2 regions of the Limosilactobacillus sp. C0001E2 genome follow, and region 2 is predicted to be linked to the other one. Evidence: a T-box and tRNA genes for the amino acid it is inferred to sense, from the RefSeq annotation. Region 2 holds a T-box; the other holds one or more tRNA genes.
The links. A T-box is a leader RNA that pairs with one kind of tRNA and senses whether it is charged. The one in region 2 lies ahead of leuS (leucine--tRNA ligase), so its partner is inferred to be a tRNA-Leu.

Region 1 (3,502 bases), on a different contig from region 2:
GTGGTGTAGCTAAGACCGTGCCCAAATGGGAAGCGTACCGGCAGCTGTTTGCTATCATAATAGCGATACCCAACAAATAGTCCTTCATGATAATTTTCTTCATTCTGCTCACTATCAAAGGTGGGATAAGTTGGGTTATCCGTCAACCGCAGTGGGAAAGTTTCACTAAGTTTACCAGAGGGGTTCACCTTCCCCGTTAAAATATCCCAAGTAGCTTCACCAACGGCTTCCCCAGCAAGGTAGGTTTCCACAATGGCGTTGACCTGATCTGCCCACGGCATTGCCACAACAGATCCATTTTGTAAGACAACCGTCACATGATGATTGACTTGAACCAGTTTGTTCAATAAGGCCACTTGGTTTTCTGGCAGGTCAATTGTGTTCTTATCAAAACCTTCAGATTCCATTTCTTCTGGGTACCCCATAAAGTAAACGACTTGCTGACTTTGCTGAGCGAGGCTCACAGCAGCCGCCGTTAGATCATCATCGACCACATCGTTAGATAGCTGATAACCTTGAGCATAACTAGCCGTTTGGGGCATGGCTGATAACGGTGTTACCACCTGATGAGCATTGACATGGGAACTGCCACCACCCTGATACCGTGGCCGGGCCGCTAATTCGCCGATTACTGCCAGTGAAGACTGCTTATCCAGTGGCAACTCATGGTGTTCATTCTTCAATAACACAATACTGTCATCTGCCAACTTACGGGCAAATTCATGATGAGCATCTTTATCATATGATTCGACTGCCCCTTTGGTGTGCCACTTGGCCACCATCCACAGCACCCGCAAAGCACTCTTATTCAGTACTTCTTCATCCAGTCGGCCATCCTTAACCGCTTCAACAATCTCATCAACTGAAGCTGCTCCCTTACCAGGCATTTCAAGATCTAAGCCCGCTTGAAGAGCTGCTACGTGATCCGCAACCGCACCCCAGTCGGACATGACTAATCCATCAAAGCCCCATTCATCACGAAGAATCCTGGTCAACAAGCGTTGATTCTGTGAATTTAAAGTACCATTAACCTTATTATAAGAACACATAATGGTCGCCGGATGAGCTTCTTTAACTATCCGTTCAAATTGAGCCAGGTAGATCTCCCGCATCGTCCGCTCATCCACGTTGGATGAATTCGTGAACCGTTGGTTTTCACGATTATTAAGCGCAAAGTGCTTAACCGAGACCCCAACTCCTTGACTTTGCACACCCTTCACGTAAGCCGTTCCCATTCGTCCCGCTAGCAGTGGGTCTTCTGAGAAGTATTCAAAGTTTCTTCCAGCTAAGGGACTACGCTTAATGTTCACACCGGGTCCTAAAAGTACTCCGACCCGTTCTGCTTTAGCCGCAATCCCCAGATTCTCGCCTAACTGCATTAACATATCATCATCAAAAGAGCTGGCTGTGAGTGCTGAACATGGGAAACAAACGGCATCCACACTATCATTTAAGCCTAGGGCATCGGCATCATCCGCCTGCTTACGTAAACCGGACGGGCCATCCGTCATCATCATTTTATCCACACCTGGAACAGTTGCCGTAAACCAAAAGTCGTGCCCAGTGACTAAAGCTGCTTTTTCTTCGAGAGTTAAGCCTTCAACAAAAGTTCGATTAATCTTAACCACGTGCTCATCACTCCTTTTATTTCTTATGGTCATTATATCGCTAATCATTCAAATTTAAGTACAAAAAAAGGACCATGACTTTCGTCATGATCCTTTGTTATGCGGCCAAGAGGATTCGAACCTCCACGGTCTAAACGACCACAAGATCCTTAATCTTGCGCGTCTGCCAATTCCGCCATGGCCGCATCAACAAATAGTATCATATCAAAAATACCATTCATTGACAACTATTTTTTCGCTTTTCTTTCTTTTTCCAGTCGGAACCGTCCGCCACAACGGGCACAATGAAACCGATTGGTATTAAAGCGCCGCTGCCGAGGCAGCAAAACGCCACAACCCTGACAACGATATAAATAACGGTAATTCCGGTGTCGTTTAGCCTTGCTGGTAGCAGGGGCGTACCGTGAACCACCAACTGCTTGCAACAACCGTTTGAAGTCCCGATCTCGGTGGCGGTAACCACGCCCCGCTAGATGCAGGTGATAATGACACAGTTCATGAAGAATAACCCGCTTAAGGTTCTCTTCATCAAATTCTTCCAACATTAACGGATTGATATCAATATGGTGATCTCCTAAATGATAACGCCCACCAGTTGTTCGTAATCGTCGATTAAAGACCACTTGATGGCGGAATGGCTGGTGAAAGAATTGCTGGGAAAGCTGTTCCGTCAATTTTTGTAACTGTTCGTTAGTCACTATTTACTACTTCCCGGTTCAATCATTGTTAATTGAATCCGTTGCCGGTCATGATCTACTGAGAGTACCCAAACATCAACGATATCACCAACGGCAACAACTTGACGGGGATCCCGAATAAACTTCTTGGTTAATTGAGAAATATGCACTAACCCGTCATGCTTGACACCAATATCCACAAACGCCCCAAAATCGACGACGTTACGGATGGTCCCTTGTAACTTCATCCCTGGTTTTAAGTCATCCATCGTCATCACATCAGTCCGTAATAGTGGTGCTGGAAGTGAATCACGGAGATCACGTCCTGTTTTTTGCAAATCAGCGACAACATCTTGCACTGTCGCCAGACCATGTTCATCATTGACAAATTCCTGATCATCCAGCTTCTGCAACTTAGCATTTACTGAGTCAGTTCCCAACTCATCCAGGGATACCCCAGCTGCTTGTAAGATTTCCTCGGCTAATGGGTAACTTTCGGGGTGAATATCAGTATTATCTAACGGGTTCTCACCATCAATAATCCGTAAGAAACCAACCGCTTGTTGGTAAGCCTTTGGTCCTAACCGTTTCACCTTCTTTAATTGTGTCCGATTCGTGTAAGCACCATGCTCATTCCGGTAGGCAACGATATTTTTGGCAATCGTTGCTGATAACCCTGAAATGTACGTTAGCAGTTGGTAACTAGCGGTGTTTAAGTTAACTCCAACCCGGTTAACAGCCCGTTCAATTACCGCAGCTAATTCAGCCTTTAATTCCGTCGTTGGTAAATCGTGCTGGTATTGGCCAACCCCAATCGCTTGGGGATCAATCTTAACTAACTCGGCCAACGGATCCTGGAGCCGCCGACCAATACTGATGGCACTCCGTTTTTCAACCGGCAGATCAGGAAATTCATCCCGCGCATCTTGGCTCGCAGAATAAACGGACGCTCCAGCTTCGTTCACAATCACATAGTAGACCTGCCGATCCATCTTTTTCAAAGCCGCCGCCACAAACTGCTCTGATTCTCGGCTGGCCGTTCCATTCCCGATGGCAATCATTTCAACATGATACTTGTTTAGCAGATCAATCAGTTGCCCCTCTGCTAATGCCCGCTCCTTTTCTGGAGCTGGTTTATGCGGATAAATTACCGCGGTTGTTAAAAGCTTCCCGTTAGGGTCCATTACCGCCAGCTTG
Region 2 (3,502 bases):
CCACAAGTTAATGCAACGGATCGCAAAGTTGCGTAAAGAAGGCACGATTGAATACTTACGGCCAGATGCGAAGGCTGAAGTAACGGTTGAATACGATGAAAACGATCAGCCATTGCGAGTTGATACGGTTGTGCTTAGTACCCAACATGATCCTGACGTTTCATTAGATCAAATTCGTCAAGATGTTAAGGAACAAGTTATTAAAGCCGTCATTCCAGCCAATTTATTGGATGACCAGACTAAATACTTTATTAACCCGACTGGACGCTTTGTAATTGGTGGCCCTCAAGGGGATGCTGGTTTGACTGGTCGGAAGATCATTGTTGACACGTATGGTGGAGCAGCTCACCATGGTGGTGGGGCCTTCTCTGGTAAGGACGCTACGAAGGTTGACCGATCAGCTTCCTATGCTGCCCGTTACATTGCGAAAAACTTAGTTGCGGCTGGTTATGCTAAGAAAGCAGAAATCCAAGTGGCCTATGCAATTGGGGTTGCTAAACCAGTTTCCATCGCAATTGATACTTTTGGTACTGGTACCAAGTCTGAAGAAGAATTGATTGCTGCTGTCCGGAAGGTCTTTGATCTTCGGCCAGCCGGAATCATCAAGATGCTGGACTTAAAGCGGCCAATTTATAAGCAAACTGCAGCTTATGGTCACTTTGGACGGACCGATGTTGACTTGCCTTGGGAACACCTTGACAAGGTTGATGAATTAAAGCAGATTTTAGGTTAGGATAAAAGATCCAGCAGATGGTTTGCCCTCTGCTGGATCTTTCACTTTAAACTTTGAAATGATTAAATAATAACTGAAAGCCGGTTACCACGACTGTTCCTAAACACCAGCCAGCGAGGACGTCACTGGGGTAATGAGCACCAACGTAGACACGGGAAAAGCCAATTGCAAGCACTAATGTTACTAGGATAGTGGTAATTGTAACTTTAACCCAGTTCCGGCGGACTACTTGCCAAGTCAGGAGAATTAAACAGCCCAGAATAAGTGCAGCCGCACTAGAATGTCCACTGGGAAAACTGTAACTACTGTAATGCATTAAAAGATTGGTATTGGGACGCGGTCGTTGAATCAGCAATTTGATAATCCGATTGAGCAGCACGCCTGAACCAATGGTGAGGAGAACTTGCCAAACAAAACGCCGATTGACCATGATCCCACTAAGAATGACGGTAATAACGATCCAGATAATGGTCTCCTTGGAATTAAACAATTGGGTAAAGTTCACAAAAAAGATATTCCAGACAACTGACCGATGGGCATTAATAATCTGCCGAAGCGCATCATCAATGCTTTGAACTGGGGCAGGATTAAAGAGCATCATGAGAAGTAAGCCAATAAAAATAATTAAACAAATACTAAATAAAATTTTTATTTTTTTCATAGGGCCCTCGCTTTCTAAACAATGAATATTCTAACAAAGTATTTGCTTAAGTGCCTTGCTAAATTTGGTGGAATTTGCTACCATCAATAACAATATCTAATCGCAAGCGGATTAGTAATTATGATTAATTATTCAGAGACCACATGGGGCTGTAAATGTGGAATTAATCATAATGAACTCACCGCATGAATGCTCAATGCTGAAATTAAGTAGGCAGCGACGTTTTCCGCGTTAAGGAATTGAAGTGCTACGTTAATGTAGAATACGGGTGGTACCGCGGAAAAGTTCGTCCTGTAGATACTGAGAAGTATCTGCGGGATTTTTTTGTGATTAGCAAACTGGTTAGTTAAAGGAGTATGAGATTATGGGATATGATCATTCCGCCATTGAAAAGAAATGGCAACGTTATTGGAAACAACATGAAACGTTTAAATCCACACTGGATAATAACAAAAAGAAATATTATGCACTGGATATGTTCCCGTACCCGTCTGGTCAGGGCTTGCACGTTGGTCACCCTGAAGGTTACACGGCTACGGACGTGATGTCCCGGATGAAGCGGATGCAAGGATTTAACGTTTTGCACCCAATGGGCTTTGATGCTTTCGGTTTACCGGCGGAACAATACGCGCTAAAGACTGGTCATAATCCGAAGGGGTTTACCAATAAGAACATTGACCACTTCCGTGATCAAATTCAGTCACTCGGTTTTTCTTATGACTGGGATCGTGAAGTTAACACCACGGATCCAAAGTATTATAAGTGGACCCAATGGATTTTTGAGCAGTTGTATAAAAAGGGCTTGGCCTACGAAGACGAAATCATGGTTAACTGGGCACCTGATTTTATGGGTGGCACAGTGGTGGCCAACGAAGAAGTTGAAGACGGTAAGACAAAACGGGGTGGCTACCCAGTTTATCGTAAGCCAATGAAACAATGGGTTTTGAAAATTACCGCTTATGCTGACCGTTTGATCGACGATTTAGACTTGGTTGATTGGCCAGAAAGTGTAAAGGAAATGCAGCGGAACTGGATTGGCCGTTCTGAAGGGGCTGCTGTTGACTTTGAAATTGCTGGTCATGCTGATCAAAAGATTGAAGTATTTACGACCCGTTGCGACACGTTATTTGGGGCTTCTTATGTGGTACTTGCTCCTGAGCATGAATTAGTTAACCAAATTACCACTGCTGATCAAAAGGCGGCGGTTAAGGAATACAAAGAAGAAGCATCCCGGCGTTCAGACCTTGAACGAACAGACCTGAGTAAAGAAAAGACAGGGGTTTTCACAGGTGCGTATGCCATCAATCCGGTTAATGGTGAAAAACTGCCAATTTGGATTTCTGACTATGTTTTGGCATCATATGGTACTGGTGCAGTTATGGCAGTTCCCGCTCATGATGATCGTGATTATGCGTTTGCCCATAAATTTAATTTGCCAATTAAGCAGGTCATCGAAGGTGGCAATTTAGAGAAAGCTGCCTATACTGGTGACGGCAAGCATATTAATTCAGGCTTCTTGGACGGATTAAATATTGATGACGCCAAGCAAAAGATGGTTGATTGGCTGACTGAACATCATGCCGGACAAAAGAAGGTTAATTATAAACTGCGTGATTGGATCTTTAGTCGGCAACGTTACTGGGGTGAACCAATCCCAGTTATCCATTGGGATGATGGGACAACATCTTTAGTACCAGAAGATGAACTTCCATTAGAATTGCCAGACACCGACAACATTGAACCTTCAGGGACCGGTGAATCACCATTAGCTAAAATTAAAGATTGGGTTAATGTTTATGATGAAAACGGGCGCCATGGTCTGCGGGAAACTAATACAATGCCGCAATGGGCTGGTTCATCCTGGTACTGGCTTCGTTATACTGACCCGCACAATGATCAAGCATTGGCCTCCAAGGAAGCCTTAGATTACTGGTCACCCGTTGATTTGTACGTTGGTGGTGCAGAACACGCAGTTCTCCACCTCCTATATGCTCGTTTCTGGCATAAGTTCCTATATGATTTGGGAGTTGTACCAACGCCAGAACCATTCATGAAATTGGTTAACCAAGGAATGATTCTTGGTAGTAACCACGAAAAGATGTCTAAAT

Region 1: it has a tRNA-Leu gene. The T-box ahead of leuS (leucine--tRNA ligase) is inferred to sense a tRNA for this amino acid. The anticodon was not compared.

Annotation. Positions count from the first base shown of each region.
Region 1 covers NZ_JBWPXC010000003.1:16,978-20,479, reverse strand. Annotated here, with positions in the region: gene AC1EKL_RS03820 (glycoside hydrolase family 3 C-terminal domain-containing protein) at 1-1,628, opposite strand, end outside; tRNA gene AC1EKL_RS03815 (tRNA-Leu) at 1,729-1,813, opposite strand; gene AC1EKL_RS03810 (SprT family protein) at 1,856-2,326, opposite strand; gene AC1EKL_RS03805 (Tex family protein) at 2,326-3,502, opposite strand, start outside.
Region 2 covers NZ_JBWPXC010000001.1:420,090-423,591, reverse strand. Annotated here, with positions in the region: gene metK (methionine adenosyltransferase) at 1-733, shown strand, start outside; gene AC1EKL_RS02125 (phosphatase PAP2 family protein) at 780-1,394, opposite strand; T-box leader at 1,487-1,691, shown strand; gene leuS (leucine--tRNA ligase) at 1,759-3,502, shown strand, end outside.